Regions from separate parts of the Pseudomonas kurunegalensis genome, predicted to be linked through region 2. Evidence: predicted binding sites of a transcription regulator. Region 2 holds the regulator's gene; each other region holds the start of a gene.
What was found. The regulator sigma-54, encoded in region 2, starts transcription at its own class of promoters, with help from an activator protein. The targets are predictions, from matches to a motif close to ANTGGCATNNANNTTGCTNT.

Region 1 (4,807 bases), 1.5 Mb from region 2:
TTCGGCCTCGACCAGGCTGCAGACCCGCTCCAGCACTTCGTGGATGTTGGTCATGGCCAGCGACGGCAGCTTGTTCGAGCCGAGCATGCGGTCTACCAGGTTGCGCAGGCGGTCGGCTTCTTCGATGATCACGTTGGTGTAGTCGCGCAGGCCTTCCTCGGGCAATTCGCGTGACAGCAACTGCGCCGCGCCACGGATGCCGCCGAGGGGGTTCTTGATTTCGTGGGCCAGGCCGCGCACCAGCATCTTGGTGGTTTCCTGCTTGCTCAGCTGGGCCTCTTCCTTGGTGATGCGCAGCAGCCGGTCGCGCGGGTGCACCTCCAGCAACAGCAGGGTCTGGCCCTGGTTGAGGATGGGGGTTACCGCGTAGTCGACGGTGATGGTCTGCCCGGTCAGCGAGGTGAGCTGCGCTTCGCGCTTGGTGAACGGGTGCGCCTGTTCGACCGCCTGGCGCAACGAGCTGAGCGCTTCGGTCGACTCGGTGAACAGCTCGCTGATGAACTGCCCATGGCTACGCTGGCCGCTGACGGCCAGCAGCATTTCTGCGGCCGGGTTCATGTACTCCAGGCGCAGCTCGGCATTGAGCAGCAACGTGGCGGTGGTCAGGTTGTCCAGAAGCAGACGGTGCTGTGCATCGCTGATGGTCATAAGGCGTCGTTGACCTCTTTTGGCGCTTGCCTGGCACTGCTTTGGCCAGGGCCAGGTGCGGTGGCCCCGCCGATGCGAGGCTCTCTGCCTGCTAGAAATGCAAGAAACAAACCAAAGCTCCGAAAAGAAGCGGGATTTGCCGATAAAGGCCTGTATCTGCGCAAATTCGGATCAGAAACTCTGGATGAAACGTTTCATTTGAACCAGATTGGGGAGCAAATAGGGGCAAGGCGCTTTGTTGTGCACCAAGATAGAGCATAGCGTGGGTGAGGTGATTCCTGTGTGGCGCAGAAACGAAAACGGCCTCCCGAGGGAGGCCGTTCCTGATCACGTCATCGGCGCGAGGCGCCGATCAGATCAGCAGCTGTAGTACAGCTCGTATTCCAGCGGGTGCACGAAGGTACGGACCTTGATCTCTTCTTCCGACTTCAGCTCGATGAAGGCATCGATGAAGTCGTCGGAGAACACGCCGCCCTTGGTCAGGAACGCACGGCCTTTGTCCAGCTCTTCCAGGGCTTCTTTCAGGCTGCCGCACACTTGCGGAATGTCCTTGGCCTCTTCTGGTGGCAGGTCGTACAGGTTCTTGTCGGCAGCATCGCCTGGGTGGATCTTGTTCTGGATGCCGTCCAGGCCAGCCATCAGCAGGGCCGCGAAGGCCAGGTACGGGTTGGCCGATGGGTCCGGGAAGCGTGCTTCGATACGGCGGGCTTTCGGGCTGCCGACGTAAGGAATACGGATCGAGGCGGAACGGTTGCGAGCCGAGTAGGCCAGCATTACCGGGGCTTCGAAGCCTGGTACCAGACGCTTGTACGAGTTGGTCGACGGGTTGGTGAAGCCGTTCAGGGCCTTACCGTGCTTGATGATACCGCCGATGAAGTACAGGGCGGTGTCGGACAGGCCGGCATAGCCTTCACCCGAGAAGGTGTTCTTGCCGTCTTTCCAGATCGACATGTGTACGTGCATGCCCGAGCCGTTGTCGCCGTACAGTGGCTTCGGCATGAAGGTGGCGGTACGGCCGTAAGCGTCGGCAACGTTGTGCACGACGTATTTCAGGGCTTGTACTTCGTCAGCCTTCTTCACCAGGGTGTTGAACTTGACGCCGATTTCGTTCTGGCCGGCAGTCGCCACTTCGTGGTGGTGAACTTCAACGGTCTGACCCATTTCTTCCAGTGCGTTGCACATGGCAGTACGGATTTCGTGGTCGTGGTCAAACGGCGGAACCGGGAAGTAGCCGCCTTTCACGCCTGGACGGTGGCCTTTGTTGCCGCCTTCCACGTCAGCACCGGTCATCCACGAGCCTTGCTCGGAGAAGATCTTGAACATCGAGCCGGAGATGTCCGACTGGAACTTCACTTCGTCGAAGATGAAGAACTCAGGCTCCGGGCCTGCGAATACGGTGTCACCGATGCCGGTGCTCTTCAGGTACTCTTCGGCGCGCTTGGCGATTGCGCGTGGGTCACGATCGTAGCCCTGCATGCTCGACGGGTCGACGATGTCGCAGGTGATGATCAGGGTTGGTTCTTCGGTGAACGGGTCCAGCACGGCGGTTTCGTCAACCGGCATCAGGATCATGTCGGATGCTTCGATGCCTTTCCAGCCAGCGATGGAGGAACCGTCGAACATCTTGCCGACTTCGAAGAAGTCCTCGTCCAGCGCATCACGCGACGGCATGGTCACGTGGTGCTGAATGCCTTTGGTGTCCGTGAAACGCAGATCAATCCACTTGACGTCATGATCTTTGATGAGTTGAACCGACTTCGACATGTTGTCCTCCGGATGGTCTAGAGCGCGGTGGGCCGCTGCCCTGGAAAAAGGGTGTTGCCGGGCGCGGATAGTCGGCCAAGCTTACCTGCCTCACAAGGGAGCAAATTGCATGCCAGTGCCCGAAAATGGCGAGGGCGGGATAAAAGGGGGCGTTTGCGGGCATTTGGCGCGGGGCTGGCGACGAAAAATGCACCCTTAAGATGCGGGTCTTGGTATCGATGCACCAAAGAAGTGCATGGCTTGATTTGTGTGGCGCTTGGGCGATCGAGCGCCGCCCGCGCGGCGCATCGCGAGCAAGCTCGCTCCTACATTTGTTTCGGGCCAGTTATTCCTGAGGTAGAGGCGCGCGGCCCCTTGGTGTCCATCTCGACATTGTGTGTATCAAACAAGGCGGTCGCGCGCGTTGGTACCGGCGTTACTGGCCCGAAACAAATGTAGGAGCGAGCTTGCTCGCGATGCGCCGCGCGGGCGGCGCTCGATCTCACGGGCACCGCAAAACCCCCGCCTTGCATTTATCTCAAAGCTTCTGATCAAAAGTTGGTCAAATCCTGAGCAATTTCCGCTATAATTCGCGCCCCTCATTTTCGGCAGGCCCTGCGCGCGCTGTTAACCAATGAAACTTATCGTCAAAGTCTTCCCAGAAATCACCATCAAGAGCCGGCCGGTGCGCAAGCGCTTCATCCGCCAGCTCGGCAAGAACATCCGCAACGTGCTCAAGGACCTCGACCCTGAGCTCGCGGTCGATGGTGTCTGGGACAATCTCGAAGTGGTCACCCGCGTCGAAGACGAGAAAGTCCAGCGCGAGATGATCGAGCGCCTCACCTGCACGCCGGGTATCACCCACTTCCTGCAGGTAGAGGAATACCCGCTGGGTGACTTCGACGACATCGTCGCCAAGTGCAAGCACCACTTCGGCCACTTGCTGGCCGGCAAGCACTTCGCCGTGCGCTGCAAGCGCGGTGGCCACCATGACTTCACCTCGATGGACGTCGACCGCTACGTCGGCAGCCAGCTGCGCCAGCAATGCGGCGCCGCCGGCATCGAGCTGAAGCACCCTGAAGTACTGGTGCGCATCGAAATCCGCGACCAGCGCCTGTACGTGATCCACAACCAGCACAACGGCATCGGCGGTTACCCGCTGGGCGCCCTGGAGCAGACCCTGGTGCTGATGTCCGGTGGCTTCGACTCCACCGTGGCGGCCTACCAGATGATGCGCCGTGGCCTGATGACCCACTTCTGCTTCTTCAACCTCGGCGGCCGTGCCCACGAGCTGGGCGTGATGGAAGTGGCCCACTTCCTGTGGAAAAAGTACGGCAGCAGCCAGCGCGTGCTGTTCATCAGCGTGCCGTTCGAAGAAGTGGTCGGCGAGATCCTCAACAAGGTCGACAACAGCTACATGGGCGTCACCCTCAAGCGCATGATGCTGCGCGGTGCCGCACACATGGCCGACCGCCTGCAGATCGACGCGCTGGTCACCGGCGAGGCGATTTCCCAGGTGTCCAGCCAGACGCTGCCGAACCTGTCGATCATCGACTCGGCCACCGATAAGTTGGTGCTGCGCCCGTTGCTGGCCAGCCACAAGCAGGACATCATCGACCAGGCCACCGAAATCGGCACCGCCGACTTCGCCAAGCACATGCCAGAATACTGCGGCGTGATCTCGGTGAACCCGACCACCCATGCCAAGCGTCACCGCATGGAGCATGAAGAAAAGCAGTTCGACATGGCCGTGCTGGAGCGCGCCCTGGAGCGCGCCAAGTTCATTTCCATCGACCATGTGATCGACGAGCTGGGCAAGGACATCGAAATCGAGGAAGTGGCCGAGGCGCTGCCAGGCCAGATCGTCATCGACATTCGTCACCCCGATGCCCAGGAAGACGAACCCCTGGCGCTCGAAGGTATCGAAGTCCAGGCCATGCCGTTCTACGCCATCAACAGCAAGTTCAAGCACCTGGACCCTACGCGCCAGTACTTGCTGTATTGCGACAAGGGTGTGATGAGCCGTTTGCACGCACACCACCTGCTCAGTGAGGGACATGCCAATGTGCGTGTTTATCGTCCGACATAAGACGCCGGGGCTGTATGGCGGCAGTATCCGCCATCGCCCTCCCGACCGCCGGGCCCGCTGAGCCTTAAACAGTACATATTGGCCGCCTACACTGGGCGGCAACCGAATCCTCTGATCGAGATACACTTGTGATCGAAAATCTGCGTAACATCGCCATCATCGCCCACGTTGACCATGGTAAAACCACCCTGGTCGACAAACTCCTGCGTCAGTCCGGCACCCTGGAGCGTAACGAGCTCAACGACGAGCGCGTCATGGACTCCAACGACCAGGAAAAAGAGCGCGGTATTACCATTCTGGCGAAAAACACCGCCATCAACTGGAACG
Region 2 (4,807 bases):
CCTGGCAGGGGAAGCGGCCAGCAACGCCGACGAACTTGGCTGCCGCCCGGGCATGCAGGCCCAGCTTGTTGATGATGGTGATTTCGCGGGCGGGCATCGTGGGGCGGATCCTTGGGCTTAGAGGTCGCGGTGGCGGACCTGGACGTTTTTCAGGGATTGCTGCAGCAACTGGCCAAGGCGCTCGGTGATGTACACCGAACGGTGGTGGCCGCCGGTGCAGCCGATGGCAATGGTGACGTAGGCGCGGTTGCTGGCGGCGAAGCGCGGCAACCACTTGAGCAGGTAGCTGGATATGTCGTTGAACATCTCTTCGACATCCGGCTGTACAGCCAGGTAGTCGACCACCGGTTGGTCAAGGCCTGAGTGCTCACGCAGCTCGGGCTTCCAGTAGGGGTTGGGCAAGCAGCGCACATCGAATACCAGGTCAGCATCGACTGGCATCCCGCGCTTGAAACCGAACGATTCGACCAGGAAGGCGGTGCCAGGCTCGGGTTGGTTGAGCAAGCGCAGCTTGATCGAATCACGCAACTGATACAGGTTGAGGTTGGTGGTGTCGATCTTCAGGTCGGCCAGATCGGAAATCGGCCCCAGCAGCTCGCGCTCCACATGGATCGCTTCTGCCAGCGAGCGGTTGGCATTGGTCAGCGGGTGGCGTCGGCGGGTTTCCGAGAAGCGCTTGAGCAGCGTGTCTTCGGCGGCATCCAGGTACAGTACGTCGCACTGGATATGCCTGGCACGGGCTTCTTCGAGCAGCTCGGGGAAGCGCGTGAGGTGGCTGGGCAGGTTGCGCGCGTCGATCGACACGGCGACCTTGGGTTGTAGTAATTCGGTGTTGATCAACGCATTTTCCGCCAACTGCGGCAGTAGCCCCGCGGGCAGGTTGTCAATGCAGTAGAAACCGTTGTCTTCCAGGACATCGAGGGCGGTGCTCTTGCCGGAGCCGGACCGGCCGCTGACGATGATCAGGCGCATGTTCAGTGCTCGTTCTGTACGTCCAGGACAACCTGGAACAGGGCCTCACTGCTGGTGGCCGCACGCAGGCGATCACGGACCTCCTTGCGATCGAGCATGCTGGCGATCTGGCGCAGCAGTTCCAGATGCGCATCGGTGGCGGCTTCGGGTACCAGCAGTACAAACAGCAGGTCCACGGGCGCGCCATCGATAGCGTCGTAATCAATAGGTGCTTCCAGGTGCAGCAGGGCGCTAACCGGCGCTGAGCAGCCTTCAAGGCGGCAGTGCGGAATGGCGATGCCATTGCCGAAACCGGTCGATCCGAGTTTTTCGCGGGCGACCAGCTTTTCGAAGACGTCTTGCATCTCCAGTTCTGGCACTTGGTCGGCGATGACGGTGGCGACCTTTTCCAGGGCGCGCTTCTTGCTGCCGCCCGGCACGTTCACGAGTGAACGGCCGGGGGTCAGGATGGTTTCAAGTCGGATCATGGATGAGGGGGATCAGCGGGCAGCTGCACCTTGCAGCAGGCTTTGCTGTTTTTCCTTGTGTTTTTTCAGTTGGCGGTCGAGCTTGTCGGCCAAGGCGTCGATCGCTGCATACATGTCTTCGTGTTCGGCGTTGGCTACCACTTCGCCGCCGGGAATCTGCAGGGTCGCCTCGACCTTCTGCTGCAGCTTCTCGACTTTCATGATGACCTGCACGTTGGTGATCTTGTCGAAGTGACTTTCCACGCGGGCGAGCTTTTCAAGCACGTAATCGCGCAGTGGCTGGGTGACTTCTACATGCTGTCCACTGATATTGACTTGCATACAGCTTCTCCTTTGTTGCCCGTGCATAAAGAGGCAGGTCTTGCACCTGCCCCACAAACGCTGTGGCACATCTCAGGGGCTACATCAGTCGCTTGCGTTCACTCGACGGTGCGATGCCGAGGGACTCGCGGTACTTGGCGACGGTGCGACGGGCTACCTGGATGCCTTGTGCCTCCAGTAAACCAGCGATCTTGCTGTCACTCAATGGCTTTTTCTGATTTTCCGCCGCAACCAGTTTTTTGATGATCGCGCGGATCGCCGTGGACGAGCATTCTCCGCCTTCGGAGGTGCTGACGTGGCTGGAGAAAAAGTATTTCAGTTCGTAGATGCCACGCGGTGTATGCATGTATTTCTGCGTGGTAACCCGCGAAATGGTCGATTCGTGCATGCCCACCGCTTCTGCGATGTCATGCAGCACCAGCGGCTTCATGGCTTCGTCACCATGGTCGAGGAAACCGCGCTGGTGCTCGACGATCTGTGTGGCAACCTTCATCAGGGTTTCGTTGCGGCTTTGCAGGCTCTTGATGAACCAGCGCGCTTCCTGCAACTGGTTGCGCATGAAGGTGTTGTCGGCGCTGGTATCGGCACGGCGCACGAAACCGGCGTACTGCGGGTTGACGCGCAGACGCGGAATAGCCTCCTGGTTCAGCTCCACCAGCCAGCGGTCGCTGTCTTTGCGCACGATGACGTCAGGCACCACGTACTCGGGCTCGCTGGACTCGATCTGCGAACCGGGGCGCGGGTTGAGGCTTTGTACCAGTTCGATCACCTGGCGCAGCTCGTCTTCCTTGATTTTCATACGCCGCATCAGCTGGCTGTAATCGCGGCTGCCGAGCAGGTCGATGAAATCGGTGACCAGGCGCTTGGCTTCGGTCATCCAGGGGGTGCTGGCGGGCAACTGGCGCAGTTGCAGCAGCAGGCATTCGCCCAGGTTGCGCGCGCCGACGCCGGCTGGCTCGAACTGCTGGATGCGGTGCAGCACCGCTTCGACCTCGTCCAGCTCGATATCCAGCTCCGGGTCGAAACCGGCGCAGATTTCCTCGAGGGTGTCTTCCAGGTAGCCCTGGCCATTGATGCTGTCGATCAGCGTGACGGCAATGAGGCGGTCGGTGTCGGACATCGGCGCCAGGTTCAGTTGCCACAGCAGGTGACTCTGCAGGCTCTCGCCGGCTGAGGTGCGGGTGGTGAAGTCCCACTCGTCGTCATCGTTGCTTGGCAGGCTGCTGGCGCTGGTCTGGTAGATGTCTTCCCAGGCAGTGTCGACCGGAAGCTCGTTGGGGATGCGCTCGCTCCACTCACCGTCTTCCAGGTTGTCGGCACTGACGGTGCTTTCCTGGAAGCTGTTGTCCTGGACTTCGGCGGCCGGCTTGTTCTCGGCGTTGTCCGCCATCGGGTCGCTGTTGTCGAAGTCGTCGCCGTCTTCCTGACGTTCGAGCATCGGGTTCGACTCCAGCGCTTCCTGGATTTCCTGTTGGAGGTCCAGGGTGGAAAGCTGGAGTAGGCGGATGGCCTGTTGCAACTGCGGTGTCATCGTCAGTTGCTGGCCCATTTTTAGGACGAGCGATGGTTTCATGGCTGGGGCTTAATACCTTGTTCGCCGGCGCGCATGCGCCATCCACTACACGAGGGCGCCGGGGCGCCAGATCAAGCAAGTTTTATGCCTTAAATTGTAGCGTTTGCCTAGAGCACTGTAACAACTTTCACCCCGGTTTCAGGGCGATTTGCCAGTACTCCAGGCATGTGCCGGGGTCAGAGCCGGAACTCGTGACCCAGGTAAACCTCTTTGACCAGATCGTTGGCCAGGATGGTCTCGGCATCGCCTTCGGCGATCAGGCGGCCATCGTTGACGATATAGGCGGTTTCGCAGATATCCAGGGTTTCGCGCACGTTGTGGTCGGTGATCAGTACACCGATGCCCTTGGCCTTGAGGTGGTGGATGATCTGCTTGATGTCGCCGACCGAAATCGGGTCGACGCCAGCGAACGGTTCGTCCAGCAGGATGAACTTGGGTGCGGTGGCCAGGGCGCGGGCAATCTCGACCCGGCGGCGTTCACCGCCGGACAGGCTCATGCCGAGGTTGTCGCGGATATGGCTGATGTGGAACTCCTGCAGCAGGCTTTCCAGCTCTTTGCGCCGGCCTTCCTGGTCGAGGTCCTTGCGGGTCTCGAGGATGGCCATGATGTTGTCGGCTACCGACAGCTTGCGGAAGATCGACGCCTCCTGCGGCAGGTAGCCGATACCGGCGCGAGCGCGGCCGTGCATGGGCTGGTGGCTGACATCGAGGTTGTCGATGAGCACGCGCCCCTGGTCGGCCTGGACCAGCCCGACAATCATGTAGAAACAGGTGGTCTTGCCGGCACCGTTAGGGCCTAGCAGGCCAACGATCTGGCCGCTATCGATCGACAGGCTGACGTCACGTACCACCTGACGCCCCTTGTAGCTCTTGGCCAGGTGTTGGGCTTTGAGGGTTGCCATTTACTCGGCCTTCTTCTTGGGCTGGATCACCATGTCGATACGCTGACGTGGTTGGGTCACATTTCCGCCACGCCCGGCGGTCGCCACCTGGGTCTTGGTGTTGTAGACGATTTTCTCGCCTTCGGTGGTGTTGCCCTCGTTCTCGACTTTGGCGCGATCGGTGAGAATCACGGTGTCTTTCTGGGCCTGGTACTGAATGGTCACTGCCCAGCCTTTCATCTTGTCAGGCTTGGCGGCGCTCTGTTGTTGCTCGAAGTAGGCCAGGTTGCCAACCGAGGTGACCACGTCGATGTCGCCGTTGGCGGCGCGGGTCATGGTGACGGTGTTGCCTTTGATCATCATCGAGCCTTGGGTGATGATCACGTCACCGGTGTAGGTCGCTACACCCTGCTTGTCGTCCAGGTGTGCGTTGTCGGCCTGTATGCGGATTGGCTGGTCACGGTCATTCGGCAGGGCGAAGGCGCTCGCGCTTCCCAGTGCTACGCTCAGGCTGAGCAAAAGGGGGAGGGTTTTAACGAGCCTCATACTGTCCTCTTACGTTAGAGAGCAAGTCCATCTTGCCTTCTTTCAAA
Region 3 (4,807 bases), 2.8 Mb from region 2:
GCCATCGCTGTTGAATGCGATCGTGCCCACCAGCGGCTCTGTGCTGCCCGGATTGAACGGGTTGCGCCCGTCAACGAGGGTGTACATGGTCCACTCGTTGGTACCGGTCTTGCGGTAGAACTGCTCCATGGTGTGTTCGTTGCCCTGGCTGTCATACACCTTGGTCGGGAACGAGCGGGTATAGGTCGTATCGTCGGAAGGGTCGAACGGCTTGTTTGCCACCAAGGCAGGCGAAGTGACACCCAGCGACTGGTTGGTACCTGCCGCGCCACTGGCAACCCAGTCACCATTGGCATCCTGAGTGGCCGGCACCCAGCCGGTCATGGCAAACGCGCCATTGCTGACCGTGAACGACGCACCACTTGGCACGCCCGTGGTGTCAGCCACCATGGAGCTGATGGTGCCATCACTGTTGTAGTTGATGGTGCCGGCCAGCGGGGTGGTGCTGGCCGGGTCGAACGGGTTGCGACCGTCGACCAGCGTGTACATGGTCCATTCGTTGGTGTCGGTCTTGCGGTAGTACTGCTGCACTTCGTGCTGAACACCATCCGCATCCAGCACGGTACTGGTGCTGGAGCGCTGATAAGTGCTTGGGTCCGCCGGGTCGAATGCGGCCATGGACGGCGGCTTGGTGTTGTCATACACCAGGAAAGGAATCGAGGCCGCCGAGGAGTTCAGGTTGATGCCCTGGTCGATCAACGAGGTTGCCTTGGGCTGCAATGCCGACGTGTCGATCTTCAGGTCGGTCAGGCCGCTTTTCTGGATCTTGCCAGTGGCATCCGCCATGTAACCTTGCAGGCGCAGGCCATCGGAGGTCTCGACGAAGTTGTCCTTGCTTGGCTGGAAGGAGCCCGCCCGGGTGTAAACCTTCGAGCCGTTGTCAGACAGCACGAAGAAGCCCTGCCCCTGGATGCCCATGTCCAGCACGTTGCCCGTGGTGTTTACATCACCCTGGGTGAACTGTTGGGAAATGGCTGCCAGCCGCACACCATTGCCCACCTGGTTCTTGCCCACACCCAGGCGGTTGGCGCCGGCATAGACATCCGCGAACTCGGCGCGCGAGGACTTGAAGCCCGTGGTATTGACGTTGGCGATGTTGTTGCCGGTGACATCCAGTTGTTTGTTGGCTGCGTACAGACCGCTAAGGCCGATATTGAAAGACATGAATTCGCTCCTTTTGCCGCTCTAGCGGGCCTTAGATACCGATGGTTTGTACGTCGGAGAGGGAAACCTTGCCTACACCGGCGAGGTTGAGCACCATTTCTCCGGCGGCACTGAAGCTGACGCTGGTGACCTTGGCCGGCAACAGCGTGCTCATTTGCACCGCCTTGCCATCGACTGTGGTGCTTGCGGTGAAGGTGTAAGTGCCCGGGTCCACTTTCTCGCCACTGTTGTTGGTACCGTCCCAGATGAAGTCGGCGTAACCGGCTTTCTGCTCACCCAACTCGATGGTCTTGACCGTGTTGCCATCCTTGTCCTTGATGGTGATCTTCGCTTCACTGATGGCCTGGGGCACAACGAACTGGGCATTGAAGCTTTCAGCGGTGTCAACCACGGCCTTGTCGTTCTGAACCACCACCGACCGCCCTACCAGCGACGATGCCTGAAGCGCCTGGGACGAAGCCATGGCACTGGTGATGGCGCTGACCGAGTCGTTCAGCGAGGTAATACCTTCCAGGCTGCTGAACTGCGCCAGTTGGGCAACGAACTCGCCGTTATCCTGCGGGTCCAGCGGGTTCTGGTGCTGCATCTGGGTGACCAGCAACTGCAGGAAGGCATCTTTGCCGAGCGAATCGGTGCCGGTCTTGGATGCAGTGTCCGTGGTCTTTTTGGTGCTGGTGCCCACGCCCGACGCCGACAGCACGTCATTGAGGTTCACACCGTTAGTATCGATTGCCATGGTCTGAATTCCTTATCACTGCCCCAGGGTCAGCACTTTCTGCATCATGGTCTTGGCCGTGTTCATCAACTCGGCGTTGGTCTGGAACGCGCGACTGGCGGAGATCATGTCAGCCATCTCCTCGACCACGTTGACGTTCGGGTAGTAGACGTAGCCGTCCTTGTTCGCCGCCGGATGGTTTGGCTCGTAGCGGGCCTCCAGGGTGCTCTGGTCTTCGACGATGCCTTTTACCTGCACACCCTGCCCTGCCTCACCCTGGTCTTCGAACAGCGACTGGCTGCTGCCGGCCTGTGCGTCCTGGAACGTGGTGGCGAACACCGGGTGGCGAGCGCGGTAAGTCTGGTCGATGCTCGAAGACACGGTCTCGGCGTTGGCAATGTTCGACGCCACGGTGTTCAGGCGCGTGTTCTGCGCGCTCATGCCGCTACCGGCAATGTTGAAAACACTGGAAAGGGACATGGTCATTCTCCCCGCAGGGCGGAAACCAGCCCTTTGAATTTACTGTTGAGCAAGGTGAAGCTGGCCTGGAAGCCAATGGCGTTTTCGGTGTAGTTCGATTGCTCGATCTGCGCGTCCACGGTGTTCTGGTCGATCGACGGCTGCAGCGGCGTGCGGTACTTGAGGGTATCGTCAGCGGCGATGGCGAGGCCTTCGGCTTCGATGTGCCGGCTGTTGGTACGGTCCATGGCGAAACGGCCGCTTTGCTGCTTGCTGGTTTCGGCGGCGAGCACCGAAGAAAAGTCCATGTCACGCGCCTTGTAGTTGGGCGTGTCGGCGTTGGCGATATTGTTGGCCAGCACTTCAGCGCGCTGGGCGCGGAAGCCCAGTGCCTTTTCGTGAATGCCAAGCGCCTTGTCGAAGCTGATGCTCATGTCGGGGAAACCTTCAGAGGTTGACCGGAATGTCGTTGAGCAAGGTGTAGCAAGGGCTGTGCCAACGCGTGCAAAACCCGGAAACACAGGCTTTCGAGGTGGAGTGGTGTCAGGGTGATGCCAGAAAAGCGGCAAAGGCCTTCCGCCTTGGGCGGCGAAAGCGGCAATTGCCGGGTGGCAAAAGCGGCAAATCAAAAAATTGACGTCAGCATTTTTCCTGTACCCGCGAAGAGGCCGGCGCAGAAAAACAAAAAGGCCGGCAACTTTCGCTGCCGGCCTTTGCGCTTACTTGGCCTGGTAGATGATCCCCGGGCTGCACTGCACCATCTGGTAATGGTCTGGCAACCCGTTCAACGCCTCCGAGGCACCAAGGAACAGGTAGCCACCGGGCTTCAGTGTGCTGTGAATACGCAGCAGGATGTCGCGCTTCACCTGCGCCGAGAAGTAGATCAGCACGTTGCGACAGAACACGATGTCGAACTTGCCCAGGCTGGCATAGCTATCGAGCAGGTTGAACGAGCGGAACTCGACGCGGCTGCGAATGGCCGGCTTTACCGCCCAGCGCCCTGGCCCCTTGGGGTCGAAGTAGCGCTGCAGGCGCTCCTGCGACAAGCCGCGGGCAATCGCCAGGCTGTCGTACTCACCGGTCTTGCAGTTGGTGAGCATGGTGCCGGACAGGTCGGTGGCCACAATCTGAGCGCCCATCTTCAGCTGGCCCAGGTTGCTGCGCTCGAACTCGTCGATGGCCATCGAGATGGAATACGGCTCCTGCCCCGACGAACAGGCCGCCGACCACATGCGCAGGCGCTGGCCGGGGTTGTTGCGGATGAACTCGGGGATCACCTTGTTCTTCAGCACTTCGAACGGGTAGGTATCGCGAAACCACAGGGTCTCGTTGGTGGTCATGGCATCCACCACCTGCTCGCGCAAACCGCCGCGCGGCTGGGCCTGGATACGCTGTACCAGCTCGCCCAGGCTCTTGATGCCCTGTTGTTCCATCAGCTTGTTGAGACGGCTGGAAACCAGGTACTGCTTATTCTCGCCCAGCAGGATGCCACAGGCTTTCTCCAGGAATACCCGGAACTGTTCGAAATCCAAATTACCCGTAGACACTACTGCCGCCTCTTTTCAATCACTGGTGCCGGGGGCCTGCCCCGGCTGCTTCAATGCGCTGCCTTGATCCGGTCGACCACCCGCTGGGCCAGGTCGTCCGGCTTGAACTTGGCCAGGAAGTCATCGGCGCCGACCTTCTTGACCATTGCCTGGTTGAACACCCCGGAGAGCGAAGTATGCAGGCAGATGTGCAATTTTTGCATGCGCGGGTCGCTGCGGATCTCCGCCGTTAGCGTATAGCCGTCCATTTCCGGCATTTCAATGTCCGAGATCATCATCAGGAACTCTTCTTCCGGCTTTTTGCCCTCGTCCACCAGCTGACGCAGGTAGTTCAGGGCCTGACGGCCATCATTGAGCGCCACCACTTCCACCCCCACGGTCTGCAGGCAACGGCTGACCTGCTTGCGCGCCACCGACGAATCGTCGACGGTCAGCACCCGCATCAGCACGGCCTTGTCCTGCACTTCGGCGTCGATTACCCCGGCCGATACCGACTCGGACGATGGCGACACTTCGGCCAGCACCTTCTCCACATCGATGATCTCGACCATCCGGTTGTCCACTCGGGTGACCGCCGTCAGGTAGTGGTCACGGCCAGTGCCCTTGGGTGGCGGATGGATCTCTTCCCAGTTCATGTTGACGATGCGCTCCACCGAGTGCACCAGGAAGCCCTGGGTCTTGGTGTTGTACTCGGTGATGATCACGAAGCTGTTGCGCGTGTCTTCCTGCAGCGGCCGCAACCCGGTGGCCATCGACAGGTCGAGAATCGGGATGGTCGCCCCGCGAATGTTGGCAACGCCACGCACCACCGGGTGCGCCTTGGGCAGCAGGGTCAGCGCAGGGCATTGCAGCACTTCCCTGACCTTGAACACGTTGATGCCGTAAAGCTGCTCGCCATTGAGGCGAAACAGCAGCAATTCCA

Region 1: the regulator sigma-54 is predicted to act here: its motif matches at 2,510-2,529, upstream of glnA (type I glutamate--ammonia ligase).
Region 3: the regulator sigma-54 is predicted to act here: its motif matches at 2,819-2,838, upstream of flgB (flagellar basal body rod protein FlgB).

Annotation. Positions count from the first base shown of each region.
Region 1 is NZ_CP127871.1:5,747,603-5,752,409, reverse strand. Features, by position in the region: gene glnL (nitrogen regulation protein NR(II)) at 1-648, opposite strand, end outside; gene glnA (type I glutamate--ammonia ligase) at 1,006-2,412, opposite strand; gene thiI (tRNA uracil 4-sulfurtransferase ThiI) at 3,026-4,480, shown strand; gene typA (translational GTPase TypA) at 4,609-4,807, shown strand, end outside.
Region 2 is NZ_CP127871.1:1,131,608-1,136,414, forward strand. Features, by position in the region: gene QQ992_RS05010 (HPr family phosphocarrier protein) at 1-97, opposite strand, end outside; gene rapZ (RNase adapter RapZ) at 118-972, opposite strand; gene ptsN (PTS IIA-like nitrogen regulatory protein PtsN) at 975-1,439, opposite strand; gene hpf (ribosome hibernation-promoting factor, HPF/YfiA family) at 1,452-1,760, opposite strand; gene QQ992_RS05030 (RNA polymerase factor sigma-54) at 1,840-3,333, opposite strand; gene lptB (LPS export ABC transporter ATP-binding protein) at 3,510-4,235, opposite strand; gene lptA (lipopolysaccharide transport periplasmic protein LptA) at 4,236-4,760, opposite strand; gene lptC (LPS export ABC transporter periplasmic protein LptC) at 4,747-4,807, opposite strand, start outside.
Region 3 is NZ_CP127871.1:4,470,141-4,474,947, forward strand. Features, by position in the region: gene QQ992_RS20265 (flagellar hook-basal body complex protein) at 1-1,164, opposite strand, end outside; gene flgD (flagellar hook assembly protein FlgD) at 1,196-1,900, opposite strand; gene flgC (flagellar basal body rod protein FlgC) at 1,916-2,359, opposite strand; gene flgB (flagellar basal body rod protein FlgB) at 2,362-2,772, opposite strand; gene cheR (protein-glutamate O-methyltransferase CheR) at 3,058-3,885, opposite strand; gene QQ992_RS20290 (chemotaxis protein CheV) at 3,936-4,807, opposite strand, start outside.